3 regions of the Sporolactobacillus sp. Y61 genome follow, and region 1 is predicted to be linked to each of the others. Evidence: riboswitches for the same ligand, from Rfam matches in the RefSeq annotation. Region 1 holds a riboswitch; each other region holds the start of a gene.

Evidence for each region. A riboswitch is a leader RNA that binds a small molecule or an ion and turns the genes downstream of it on or off. The one in region 1 is predicted to bind S-adenosylmethionine.
Region 2: another riboswitch for S-adenosylmethionine. It lies ahead of ABNN70_RS01030 (ferredoxin family protein); the one in region 1 lies ahead of ABNN70_RS01575 (aminotransferase class I/II-fold pyridoxal phosphate-dependent enzyme).
Region 3: another riboswitch for S-adenosylmethionine. It lies ahead of ABNN70_RS07810 (hypothetical protein); the one in region 1 lies ahead of ABNN70_RS01575 (aminotransferase class I/II-fold pyridoxal phosphate-dependent enzyme).

Annotation. Positions count from the first base shown of each region.
Region 1 covers NZ_CP159510.1:309,571-313,735, reverse strand. Annotated here, with positions in the region: gene ABNN70_RS01585 (HAMP domain-containing sensor histidine kinase) at 1-1,243, shown strand, start outside; gene msrA (peptide-methionine (S)-S-oxide reductase MsrA) at 1,233-1,769, shown strand; SAM riboswitch class I at 1,915-2,029, shown strand; gene ABNN70_RS01575 (aminotransferase class I/II-fold pyridoxal phosphate-dependent enzyme) at 2,125-3,246, shown strand; gene metC (cystathionine beta-lyase) at 3,239-4,165, shown strand, end outside.
Region 2 covers NZ_CP159510.1:195,207-199,371, forward strand. Annotated here, with positions in the region: gene sat (sulfate adenylyltransferase) at 1-823, opposite strand, end outside; gene ABNN70_RS01025 (phosphoadenylyl-sulfate reductase) at 887-1,597, opposite strand; gene ABNN70_RS01030 (ferredoxin family protein) at 1,643-1,876, opposite strand; SAM riboswitch class I at 1,955-2,071, opposite strand; SAM riboswitch class I at 2,197-2,305, shown strand; gene ABNN70_RS01035 (sulfate ABC transporter substrate-binding protein) at 2,592-3,635, shown strand; gene cysT (sulfate ABC transporter permease subunit CysT) at 3,737-4,165, shown strand, end outside.
Region 3 covers NZ_CP159510.1:1,645,086-1,649,250, reverse strand. Annotated here, with positions in the region: gene ABNN70_RS07825 (ABC transporter ATP-binding protein) at 1-46, opposite strand, end outside; gene ABNN70_RS07820 (histidine kinase) at 220-1,308, shown strand; gene ABNN70_RS07815 (response regulator transcription factor) at 1,305-1,931, shown strand; gene ABNN70_RS07810 (hypothetical protein) at 1,994-2,332, opposite strand; SAM riboswitch class I at 2,806-2,912, opposite strand; gene ABNN70_RS07805 (PilZ domain-containing protein) at 3,025-3,534, opposite strand; gene ABNN70_RS07800 (EAL domain-containing protein) at 3,527-4,165, opposite strand, start outside.

The sequences.
Region 1 (4,165 bases):
GCTGGCACTGCTCGGCGGGGTCATCTATTTTTATGAAAAAGCCGTGACCTTCAGAAGTGCCGATCAAATGCTATCGCGGATGGAACCTGATCGTGTCTTTGTCTTACAGGGCAGGCTCGATGGTACTGAACCAGCTGATCCGCGGTCGCGGAATCCGCGTGTGATCGGTCTGATTATGGATAAGGACAGAGAACTTTTTCTGTCGAGTTTCGGCGATACCTTAACGGACGAAGAAACGATCACATTCTTCAAACCGCTTCTTCCGGGAAATAAAGGAACAGTAGAGGAAAAAAACGCACATGGAAATGTTTATCATGTGATTTCTAGGACACTTCGAATCCAGGGCGAGTCGTATACTGCGGTTTATGCGATGGATGTCAGCGTCGAACGCAATTTGCTGAACACACTGCTGTCGATCATTATTTACGGACTTCTGACAGGCGCCTTCGTATCTGTTATAGTGGGCTATTTTCTGGCGAGAGGCGCGCTCCGTCCGATTCAGAAAGCCTGGGATAAGCAGAACCGGTTTGTTGCTGATGCGTCTCATGAACTGCGAACGCCGTTGTCAATTCTTCAGTTGAAGATTGAAGGGCTCCTGAGGCAGCCCCGGAAAAAGATTCAGGAGAGCGGGGAGGACATTGCCGTCATGCTGGGTGAGACACGGCGTTTGTCGAAACTGGTTGGCAATCTGCTGACTCTGGCCCGCTCAGATGCCAATCGTCTGGAAGTCAATCTGAAACCGCTGGATCTGCAGCTGATGGTGAAAAAAGTAAGTGAGCCATTTGCGGAAATGGCTGAATTTGAGGGAAAAGCGTTTCGCGTGACCGCCTGCGAAACCCTGGTGATCACCGGAGACGAGCAGCGCATTCATCAGCTGCTGGTCATCCTTCTGGACAATGCGATGAAATTCACATCAGCGGAAGGTCATATTTCAGTTCGGGCTGATAAAGACGGGAAAATGGCCCGCCTCTCTGTTTCAGACAGCGGAGTCGGAATTTCAGAAGCCGATCTGCCGCACGTATTTGACCGTTTTTTCCAGGCAGATGCCTCACGGAGCGATGAGCGCGGGACAGGGCTCGGACTATCTATCGCTTCCTGGATCGTTGCCAGGCATCATGGTAAAATTGATGTAACCAGCGCCATAAATCAGGGAACCACATTTACAGTCCGGCTGCCGCTTGAAAAAGACGTAACGGCGAAACAGCTGACTCGCGATAAAGAGGATGATACAGATGAAAGGTAAACAGAGGGAGCAGGCGGTTTTTGCTGGGGGATGCTTCTGGTGCATGGTGAAACCTTTTGATACACTTCCCGGGATTATCAAAGTAGTCTCAGGTTATACAGGCGGACATGTCGCCGATCCGACCTATGAACAGGTTAAGTCCGGCGCGACCGGCCACATGGAAGCGGTACAGATTACATATGATCCGGACGTTTTTCCATATGAAAAATTGCTGGAACTCTATTGGCGGCAGATTGATCCAACCGACGCCGGCGGCCAGTTTATTGACCGCGGCTCAAATTACCGGACGGCGATTTTTTATCACAATGCACGTCAGAAGGCACTGGCGGAACAATCGAAAAGGGCGCTGGCAGCAAGCGGAAAATTCAGGAAACCGATCGTCACGCGCATCCTGCCGGCTGCGACGTTCTATCCGGCTGAAGAGGAGCACCAGCAGTTCTACCGAAAGAATCCGGAGCGCTATGCCGGAGAAATTGCTGAATCCGGCCGGGGCGTCTTTATCCGGAAGAACTGGCAGAAAAAATGAACGGTTGACCCAGCTGAACGGGTCGATCATTGGTTTCCTGCATCATGAAATCTGACTGTTCTGCATAAGGATAGAAAACAGATCTTGAAAATACCATTCAAGTATTGTAAACTAATTATCAACTGAAAACGAATGAATAAAACCATTCTTATCAAGAGAAGTCGAGGGACTGGCCCGATGACGCTTCAGCAACCGTCGCCGAAAGCAGGCGACAAGGTGCTAATTCCAGCAGACCAAACAAGGAGTCTGAGGGATAAGAAGAAACCTGGTGAAACAGCCTTCTTCTTTCCGAAGAAGGCTGTTATTTTTTAGCCGGGCACCGGATATCCCTGAATATATAAAGGGGGAACTGAGCATGTCAAACTATCAGACGGAAACGAAGCTGACGCAGATTGGGAATGGGTTTGACCAGTTAGGAGCGGTGAATATACCGATTTATTTATCGACGGCATACAGGCATCAGGGCATTGGCATTTCCAAGGGCTATGATTATATCAGAACAGGAAATCCGACACGATCCGTCCTCGAGAAGGCGATTGCCGAAATCGAAGGCGGGCAGGAAGGTTTTGCCTGTAGTTCTGGTATGAGTGCCATTCAGCTTGTCTTTTCACTCTTCAGTTCAGGTGACCACATTATTGCCTCGCGTGACCTTTATGGCGGCACGTACCGTCTGTTTGAAATCCTCGCAAAACAGGTTCACCTCTCCTTTACTTACTGGGACGGCGAAAGCGTTGAAGAACTTGCGGCTGACATCCGTCCGGAGACTAAAGCGCTGTTCATTGAAACACCGACGAATCCGCTGATGCATGAAGTCGATATCTCTGAACTTTCTTATATCACGAAGAAAAATCATTTACTGCTGATTGTAGACAATACCTTCTATACTCCGGTGCTGCAGAAACCGATCGCCGAGGGGGCAGACCTGGTCGTCTACAGTGCAACCAAGTACCTGGCCGGGCATAACGATGTACTGGCCGGACTGGTTGTATCCAATTCGGAAAAAGTGACAGAACGGCTGAGAGTGTATCACAATTCCTGTGGTGCGGTTCTGGATCCGTTTGATTCGTGGCTTCTGATACGCGGTCTCAAGACACTGGCCCTGCGCATGAGGCAGCACCAGGAGAATGCCGGGCGTCTTGCTGCCTGGCTTGGAAAGCAGCTTTTTGTCACAAAAGTGCTGTATCCGGGAAAAGGCGGCATGGTCAGCTTCGAACTGACGAAGAAAGCGTATATTGAGCCGTTTCTCAAAGCCCTTCACTTGATTACTTTTGCTGAGAGTCTGGGAGGTGTGGAAAGTCTGATCACCTATCCGGCGACACAGACGCATGCCGATATTCCCGAAGCTTTGCGGCTGAAATACGGTCTGTCCGACAGGCTGCTTCGCCTGTCGGCGGGAATTGAACACCCGGATGATCTGATTGCTGATCTGGATCAGGCGTTCCGGTCTTTACAGAAGGGGGCGGCGGTTCATGGCTGATTCTTTCGGATTTTCGACACGGCTGATCCGGGAGTCGGTGGCAGTTGATAAACAGACCGGTGCGGCGAATGTACCGGTCTACCTGTCATCGACGTTTCATCAGAAAAGTTTTGATCAGTTCGGAAAGTATGACTACAGCCGATCAGGCAATCCGACGCGGGAAGTGCTGGAACAGGCCATTGCCCGTCTTGAAGGCGGTGTCCGCGGGTTTGCTTTCTCCTCCGGCATGGCGGCGATTTCGACAGCTTTTCTGCTGCTTTCTTCCGGTGATCATGCGGTGGTTCCGAAGAATGTGTACGGCGGGACGTTTCGGATTCTGACGCAGGTTCTGGGCAGGCTTGGCATCGAACATACTTTTGTCAATATGACAGATCCGGATGCGGTCGAGCGGGCCATTCGACCGAATACGAAAGTGATTTATATTGAAACGCCGTCCAATCCGACTTTCAGGATTACGGATATACACGCAATCTCGCAGATTGCCAGAGCCCATCGATGTTATACGTTCGCAGACAATACCTTTATGAGTCCGGTATTTCAGCGTCCGCTTGCGCTTGGCGCCGATCTGGTCCTCCACAGCGCAACCAAATTCATTTCCGGTCACAGCGATGTTGTGGCCGGGCTTGCCGTGGCGGGAAGTGAGGAACTTGCGGAAAAAATGTATTTTCTGCAAAACGCGCTGGGTGCCGTCCTCGGTGTACAGGACGCCTGGCTTCTGCTCAGAGGACTGAAAACGCTGGACGTCCGCATTCGCCGGTCGGCGGCATCTGCCCGTAAAATTGCCGGATTTCTGGCTGAGCAGCCTGAGGTCAGGCATGTTTATTATCCCGGCCTGCCTGACCACCCGGGGCACGCCGTGCAGGCCCGTCAGTCAGAATCCGGAGGTGCGGTTCTGTCGTTTGATTTGGGGAATGAGGCC
Region 2 (4,165 bases), 110 kb from region 1:
ATCCGAAGTTCTTACGGCAGATCGCGTGAAACACCGCTTCACGCGGACCGGCATAGCGCATGGCGGCCGGAAATACGGCAAGCGCCGTCCGTTCTTTAACATAATAGTTGTCTATCAGAACATGGTAGCTGCGCAGACGAATATCGGCCGGAATATCATCCTTCTTCGTCTCTCCTACCAGTGGATTGATGAAAAGGCCGTCCACCGTCTCAAGGGCAGTCTTCTGAATATATTCATGTGCCCGGTGAATCGGGTTCCGGGTCTGGAAACCGACGATCGTCTTCCACCCTTTCTGATCAAACAGCCGGCGTGTTTCCACGGGATCGAGAAAGTCCGCGGCGAAGGCCTGCGGGCGCGGTGAACGTCTCAGAAGCCGGACCGGGCCGGAAAGATAAACCGCTCCCCGATCGAACAACCGCTTTACGCCCGGATGCTCGCGGTCGGTTGTTCCATACACTTTCCGGGCTTCATTTTCCTTATCCGGGCGAAATTTACCGGTGACCTCAAGTGTCCCATAGACCACGCCCTGATAGACCAGACGGGCTCTGTCTCCCGCCGACACCTGAGCGGCTGCCTCCTCACTGACCGGCAGGGTGACCGGAATGGTCCAGGCAAGACCCCTTTTCAGTCTCATTTCCTCGACCACAGATTCATAGTTTTCCTGATCGAGAAATCCGGTCAGTGGACTGTATGTGCCATTCGCAATCAGTTCGAGGTCGCTCAGAGCAACGCGATCTATCGGAATGATCTGAGCATAACCTGCACCCGTCTGACCGAAGCTCTGGCGGTTGATCAGGATACCGCCGTGCGGTTTACTTGTCATAGAAAAGCCTCCCATACGCTATTTCATTGTTGATACCTTGCAGCCATGTTTCGCATCTTCTTCTCATTTATTCAGATGGAGACCGCACTCCGTTTTATCAAAAGCACTCCATCTTCCTGCCCGCTGAGATTCACCGGGCTTCACCGGACGCGTACAGAACGTGCAGCCGATGCTGGGGTAATTCTGATCGTGGAGGGGATTATAAGGCAGCTGACGGCTGTGCACGTAATCCCAGACGTCGTCCCAGGTCCAGTAGATCAGCGGACAGATTTTAACAGAATGAAATTTTTCATCCCTGTTGACATAGGCAACCGAACGTCTTGTCGGAGACTGCTCATGTCTGAGCCCGGAAATCCAGGCATCATAGGCTCCGATCCTTGCAGCAAGTGGCTGAATTTTCCGTATATTGCAGCAAAGATCCGGACGTTTCGACCAAAGCGCGTCTCCGTATTTTTCTGCCTGCTGCTGCGGCGTGAGCGCCGGCTTCAGCCGGATGATATGCAACTTCGGGTACCGGTTTTCCACACGACGGATCAGCTCATAGGTTTCTTTGAAGTGAAAATCGGTATCGAGGAAGATGACTGAAGCCTCTTTTTTTACTGAATAAATCAAGTCGATCAGGACGATGCCTTCAACCCCGAAGCTGCAGGAATAAACGACTTTACCTCCATAAGAATGATACGCCCACTCCAGGACCTCCCGGGCACCTTTAGATGTCGACTGCGGATTAAAATCCGGCAGCTGCACGTCTTTCCAGGTGCTGTATGTTGGAATTTTCGTTGTCCTCACCTCTTCTCTTAATCAAATAGCATGAAAAGCTCAGGAAAAGAAATCGCGATTGAGCTGAACGTACTGGCGCTCTCCGTCCGGCACTTCGTCTTCCGGATAAATAGCTTCAACCGGACAGACCGCTTCACAGGCCCCGCAGTCAATACAGTCATCCGGATTGATATAAAACATCTCATCTCCTTCAAAGATACAATCCACCGGGCAGGTCTCCACACATTCTCCCGCTTTTTCACCTTTACAGGCCGATGTAATCACAAAAGCCACTTCAGTCACCTCCTCTAAAGATCAATGAAAAAAAAGCTTTTTCCATCCAGAAAGTCAGGAAAAAGCTTCGCGTCACGATTCCTATCTTTCAAAATGGTCTGCCATTTTGCTGGAATTAGCACCTTACAGAGAAATACATGCTGTGCAGGTTGCCGGATGTCATCGGGCCAGTCCCTCAATCACTCTGGATAGTTATTGAATTGGCTTTCATTTTAAAGGGGATGCATCGAATTGTCAATTATTCACCTTGTTTTAGTGTGAATTAATTTTTTTCTTGCATTATTCCAACCTGCATGATAGGATTAAACCAATTTCATTGATTCTTATCGAGAGCGGCGGAGGGAATTGGCCCAATGAAGCCCGGCAACCACGATGACAGACGTGATCGTACAGGTGCCACGTCCAACAGGTTATCCTGAAAGATAAGGAGATGCAGTGTGACCAAATCACGTACAGCACTCCTCATCCTTTCGGAATGAGGTTTTTTTATACGCTTAGAGAACAAAACAATTTTTGTGGGGAAAAAAGCCTGTGGCGGCATCTGCGACCTGTGAGTCAGTACTTTTTTCCTGGTCTGGTAAACCAGTCATTCCCGGAGGTGAGCGCGGGGGGCGCAAGATGTATTTGCTGTTAATCCAAGTATTCCTATGTTTTTTTATTTTATTTCAGAAATCAGAATGTACGTCTTAAAACAACTACAAGGGGGCGTTTACAAATGAAAAAAATCAGTCTGTTCATCGTATCCATCTTAATTCTCGGGGCACTCAGCGCCTGCGGATCAGACCGTTCAGCTCAGGGATCCGGCTCAGGTGAAGCAAAAAAACCGGTCAGACTGCTCAATGTTTCTTATGATCCGACACGTGAACTTTATCAGCAGTACAATAAGCTGTTCGCGAAGTACTGGAAAAAGACAGGCCATCAGGATGTGACGATTCAGCAGTCTCATGGTGGATCCGGAAAACAGGCGCGCTCCGTTATTGACGGACTCAAGGCAGACGTCGTCACGCTCGCTCTTTCCGGCGATATCGATGCCATTGCCGAAAACACGGACAGGCTGGATAAGGACTGGCAGAAACGACTGCCGCAGAATGCAACACCGTATACGTCAACCATTGTTTTCCTCGTCCGGGCCGGTAATCCAAAGAACATTAAGGACTGGGATGATCTGACAAGGAAAAATGTATCTGTTGTTACGCCCAATCCGAAAACCTCAGGCGGGGCTCGATGGAATTATCTGGCCGCCTGGGCTTATGCCGACAAGAAATTCAATAATGACCAGAAGAAAGCAGAGGACTTCGTGAAAAAGATCTATGCAAACGTCAAAGTTCTCGATTCCGGAGCACGCGGAGCGACCACGACTTTCACGGAAAGAGGTGTCGGCGACGTGCTGATCGCCTGGGAGAATGAAGCCTTCCTGAGCATCGATGAACTCGGTAAGGACAAATTTGAAAGGGTCAGCCCTTCACTGAGTATTCTCGCTGAACCGCCCGTTGCCGTTGTTGATAAGAATGCGGAAAGTAACGGAACAGCAAAAGTGGCTGAGGCATATCTGAAGTACCTGTACAGTGATGAAGCCCAGGAAATCATTGCGAAAAGTTATTACCGCCCGCGTAACAAGGAGATTCTGGCAAAGTACAGCGATCAGTTCCCGAAAATTGAACTAGTCACTGTAGATGATCATTTCGGTGGCTGGGCGAAGGCGCAGAAAGAGCATTTTGCCGACGGCGGCACCTTTGATCAGATTTACCAGCCTAAATAAACAAGCTCCGGGTAAATCCATCCGTAGATAATGGAGTTGAGTATTGTGGCTTTTTCCCAACATTTAAAAAAAGGACGGTCCATCCCCGTTTCGGACTGACCATGGGGCTGTCGACGTTCTATCTTTCCCTGCTCGTCCTGATCCCGCTGTCATTTATCTTTATCTATTCAGCACGATCCGGATGGGCGTCCTTTTGGCAGGACGTCACCAACCCGCGTGTCGTTGCATCGTACAAACTGAGTTTCCTGACAGCCCTGGCGGCGGCTTTTGTTAATCTGATTTTCGGTGTCCTGATCGCCTGGGTACTGACCCGTTATACTTTCCCATGGAAACGGGCAGTCGACGGGCTCGTGGATTTGCCTTTCGCTCTTCCGACCGCTGTGGCCGGCATTACGTTGACGACACTCTACTCAGAAAATGGATGGATTGGGCGATGGCTGCCCTTCGACGTCTCTTTTACACCGATCGGTATCACGATTGCCCTGATTTTCGTTGGTCTGCCATTTGTCGTGCGCATGGTTCAGCCGGTT
Region 3 (4,165 bases), 1.3 Mb from region 1:
CAACCAGATCACCATACCTTTTAACCAGATTGTGAACATGAATCATGGCTCGATCAGCTCCCTTCCCTTATATCTCCAGTGTATCCGGCGCCGCGCTTCTCTGGTAGTGCCGGCAATCATCAATTGAAATGACAATTGTCATGAATCACCGGCATTGTACCTGCACCGGAAAAATGCTTAAATAAATGTAACAGAATGAATCAGGGATGGAAGATCGCTATGGATGCACTCATCGATAAACTCATTTTAATGACCGGCTGTCTGGCCGTATACCTGACCGGGGCCACATTCACCGACAATGTAGCCCCCGTCCTTCTTTCCTTTACGTGTGCCTGTCTGCTCAGCTACTATGACCAGTCGCGCATCCGGCTCTTCCTGACGGCCGTGTACCTCTTACTTTCCTTTTTCCTGCCCTGGTTTTATGTTTTTCTGCCGCTGATCTGTTATGATTCCTTTTTTTCAAAAGGGCAGTGGATCCTGCTCCCGGGCGTGCTGTCACTTGCCGTCTCCCGGCCATCTGATATTCGGATTCAGATGCTCGTCCTGGCGCTCTTGCTGCTCTCCGCCTGTCTGAGATACCGGACGGCGTCCCTTTTTAAATTAAAAAATCAATTCTACGATCTGCGTGATACGAAGAAGGAGATGGCTTTTCGACTGAAAAAACAGAATCAGGATCTGCTGATAAACCAGGACACGGAAGTCCGCATGGCAACGCTTGGCGAACGCAACCGAATCGCAAGGGAGATTCACGATAATGTCGGTCATCTGCTCTCCCGTGCCCTGCTGCAGACCGGTGCCCTGCTGATCATCAACCGTGATAAAAAAACGAAAGAGGAGCTTTCGCGCTTAAAAGAGACACTGTCCGAGGCGATGACCAGCATCCGCTCCAGTGTACATGATCTGTATGACGAGTCGATCGATCTTGAAAAGCAGCTGAACGATCTGAAGGATAAGTTCACCTTTTGCCCGGTCACGCTTGATTATTCGGTTCATAAGCTGCCGGGAAGCAAAGTCAATGTCGCACTGATTTCGATTGTCCGGGAGGCTTTGTCCAACATGGCCCGTCATTCCAATGCGACAGCTGCCCGGATCATCCTTCGGGAACATCCGGCTTTCTACCAGTTAATGATTTCCGATAACGGGCAGGCGCGTCCGGTCGATACCGGTGAAGGCATCGGCCTGAAGAACATGCAGGACCGGGTTGAAGCGTTACGGGGTGTGATCAATTTCGAGATGGGGCAGGGATTTAAAATCTTTATTTCCGTACCTAAAAAGGCAGAGCAATTAAAGGAGGCAGAGCCATCATGAAGGTCCTTATTGTGGATGACGACCAGCTGGTGTCCGCATCGCTTCAGACGATACTTGAATCGGATCCGGTGATTCAGGTACTTGCATGCGGCGCGTCCGGAAGTCAGGCCATCTCCCTCTATCGCCGGCTGAAACCGGATATTCTGTTGATGGATATCCGGATGGACGCCATGACCGGGATAGACGCCGCAGCGGTGATCCTCAAAGAGGACCCGCAGGCAAATGTGCTCTTCCTGACCACGTTCTCAGATGACGAGTATATTATCGAAGCGTTAAAAATCGGAGCTAAGGGCTATATTCTGAAGCAGAACTTTGAAAGCATTATTCCGGCATTAAAAGCGGTGGCAAGCGGCCAGCGGGTCTTCGGCGATACGGTTGTCAGAAAAATCCCCGGACTGATCAGACAGAAGAGCCGGCCGGATTTCGAATCGTTTCATCTGAATAAACGTGAAATTGCGATGATCGAGCAGGTCGCAAGCGGGAAATCTAACCGTGAAATTGCCCAGGCCCTCTATCTCAGCGAAGGCACCGTCCGCAATTATATCAGTTCAATACTCGTTAAACTGGGGCTGCGTGATCGCACCCAGCTGGCCGTGTTCTACTATAAACAGCAGGGCTCATGATCCGCCCGCATGGAAAAAGGACGCAGGCTGTATACCCACGTCCTTGTTATCTTTACGCAGCCTTAGCCTATCCGCTGACCGCCGCTGCTGATGGCATCAATTTCTTTTCCCAGTTCCAGGCGTTTCTGTTTCAGGGCAAAAAGCTGCGCGGCGATCGCATCTGTTGGTTCAATCATATGGGTGCGGATTTTCTGACAGAGCGTGAGCAGCGCGCGGCTGACTTCCACATACTGGCGGCGAAGGGTGTGTTCATACCTCTCTGCCGAACTCCTGAACGCCTCCAGTAACTCAGTCAGCTTGACCCGAATCTGTGCCTGCCATTCTTTATCCTGTAATTCACCGGCGTAAAGGTATAAATCAAGATAGTTGTCAATCTGCGCGTATTCTGCGTCCCTGATCATGCGGATCTCCCCCTTTAATAAAAATCTTGTTCGTTTGCTTAATAAGCGGAGATTTTCCGCTTAAATGCAGAATAGAACGGGTTTCAGCGTATCATAAGCGGAATTTTTCCGATTAGGCAATGAAAGATCCTCTCTTTTCATGTTTTTGAAACCAATAGGCGGAATCCCTCCGTCTATTGAAGCTGTTTTGTATTCTTTTTACTAAGTTAAGCGGAATTTTTTCCGTCTACTCATTTACAGAGCCACCTGGCAGCGATGCCGAGCCTGTTTTCCGGGCAACGTCCACGACCGGCTGTTGGTCAGGCAAGTTGTCTCTATCTGCACAAAATTTCACGGCTCACAAGCTGCGTCCTTTGGAGCGTGGTGATTGACCCTCCCTGACGGAGCGGCGTGACACGGGCTATCTGCTGAAAAAAAAACGATTATCTTTCTTTTATACAAGAAAAATAATCGTCGGGTTTTTACGTTTATTTTTCTTATCTCTCAGATTGAGCATCTGCTGGAATTGACACCATACACCTTTTTCGATGCTGGTTGTCGGGTTTCATCGGGCCAGTCCCTCCGCCACTCTTGATAAGATATATTAAGTTGATATTAGTCTACTATGAATCAGGCCATTCTGTCAATGGAAAGAGCTTTCGGTTCATCACCTGAATGTCGGCGGACTGATATTTTCTCCAGTTCCCTGTGGTTCATATAATTCTGAATTCTGGTTTCTTCCGCTGCAGAAAGTCGCTGAAAAGCACACCATATTCGACCGCTGTCCTCCCATGTTTCACCTTTTTCCAGGCAACTGTTCCCTGCATATGTATCAGTGTCCCCTCATCCATCGGGAATGAGACATAGATAAGCACTTCCTCCTTTATCGGAAAATTAAGTGGACAGGAGAGCCTGATACCGCCAAGGCTGATGTCTTTTATTTTTGCATCCACATTTTTATTATTAAGTTTCCGGAGGTCGCGATCCCCGAAATCAAGGATCCGCACCTGGCACGGTTCATCGTCCACAACCAGCCGGTAGTGCTTTCGCCTGTCCGGGACCTTTTTTGATTTGGCTTCAAAAATCTGTTGTTCCAGTGTTCTGCCGGAAAGTTTCGTTTTCTTAACTGCACGTCTGATGTGGATGTAGCACAGGGTGACCATACAGAACAGGACGAGATCCAGACCTGATAAAAGCCAGATCCATGCCTGCGAACTAAGCATGCCCACGCACCGCCTTACCCAGCAGATGCGGACGACCGAGCGCATAGCCCTGCGCATAATGAATGCCCATTTCTCTGATGTAGTGAATATCCTTTGCGGTTTCAAGGCCCTCAAAAATCAGTTTTGTATGAAATTTTTCACAAAATCGGATAAGAAAAGCGACATACGCCTGTTTCTTCTCCGACGTTCTCAGGTCAATCGAAAAGTAACGGTCCAGTTTAATGTAATCGGCATCAATCTCGATCGTCCGGTTCATGTTATCGGGCCCCTTACCAAAATCATCCACGGCGATCCGTATGCCGGCCTGCCTGATCAGCTTCAGCACGTCCTGCAACCCGGACAGATCATCAATACGCTCGTTCTCAACCATCTCGAAAACCAGCTGTCCGGCAAGAAACGGATAAGTCCCGATCAGATCCTTGATCACGGAAACCAGACCGGCGTGCAGCAAGGTCGAAGGATAAATATTCAGGAATAACTTTTGCCCCTTATCCTTCTGCCCGGACTCGGCGAATGTACGGACGGCTTTTTGTACGGAATGAACATCCAGTTCATAAAGTCTTCGTTTCTTTTTGGCCAATTGATAAGCCTCCTCGACAGTCGAAAAAAGAGGCGACCTGAACAGGGCTTC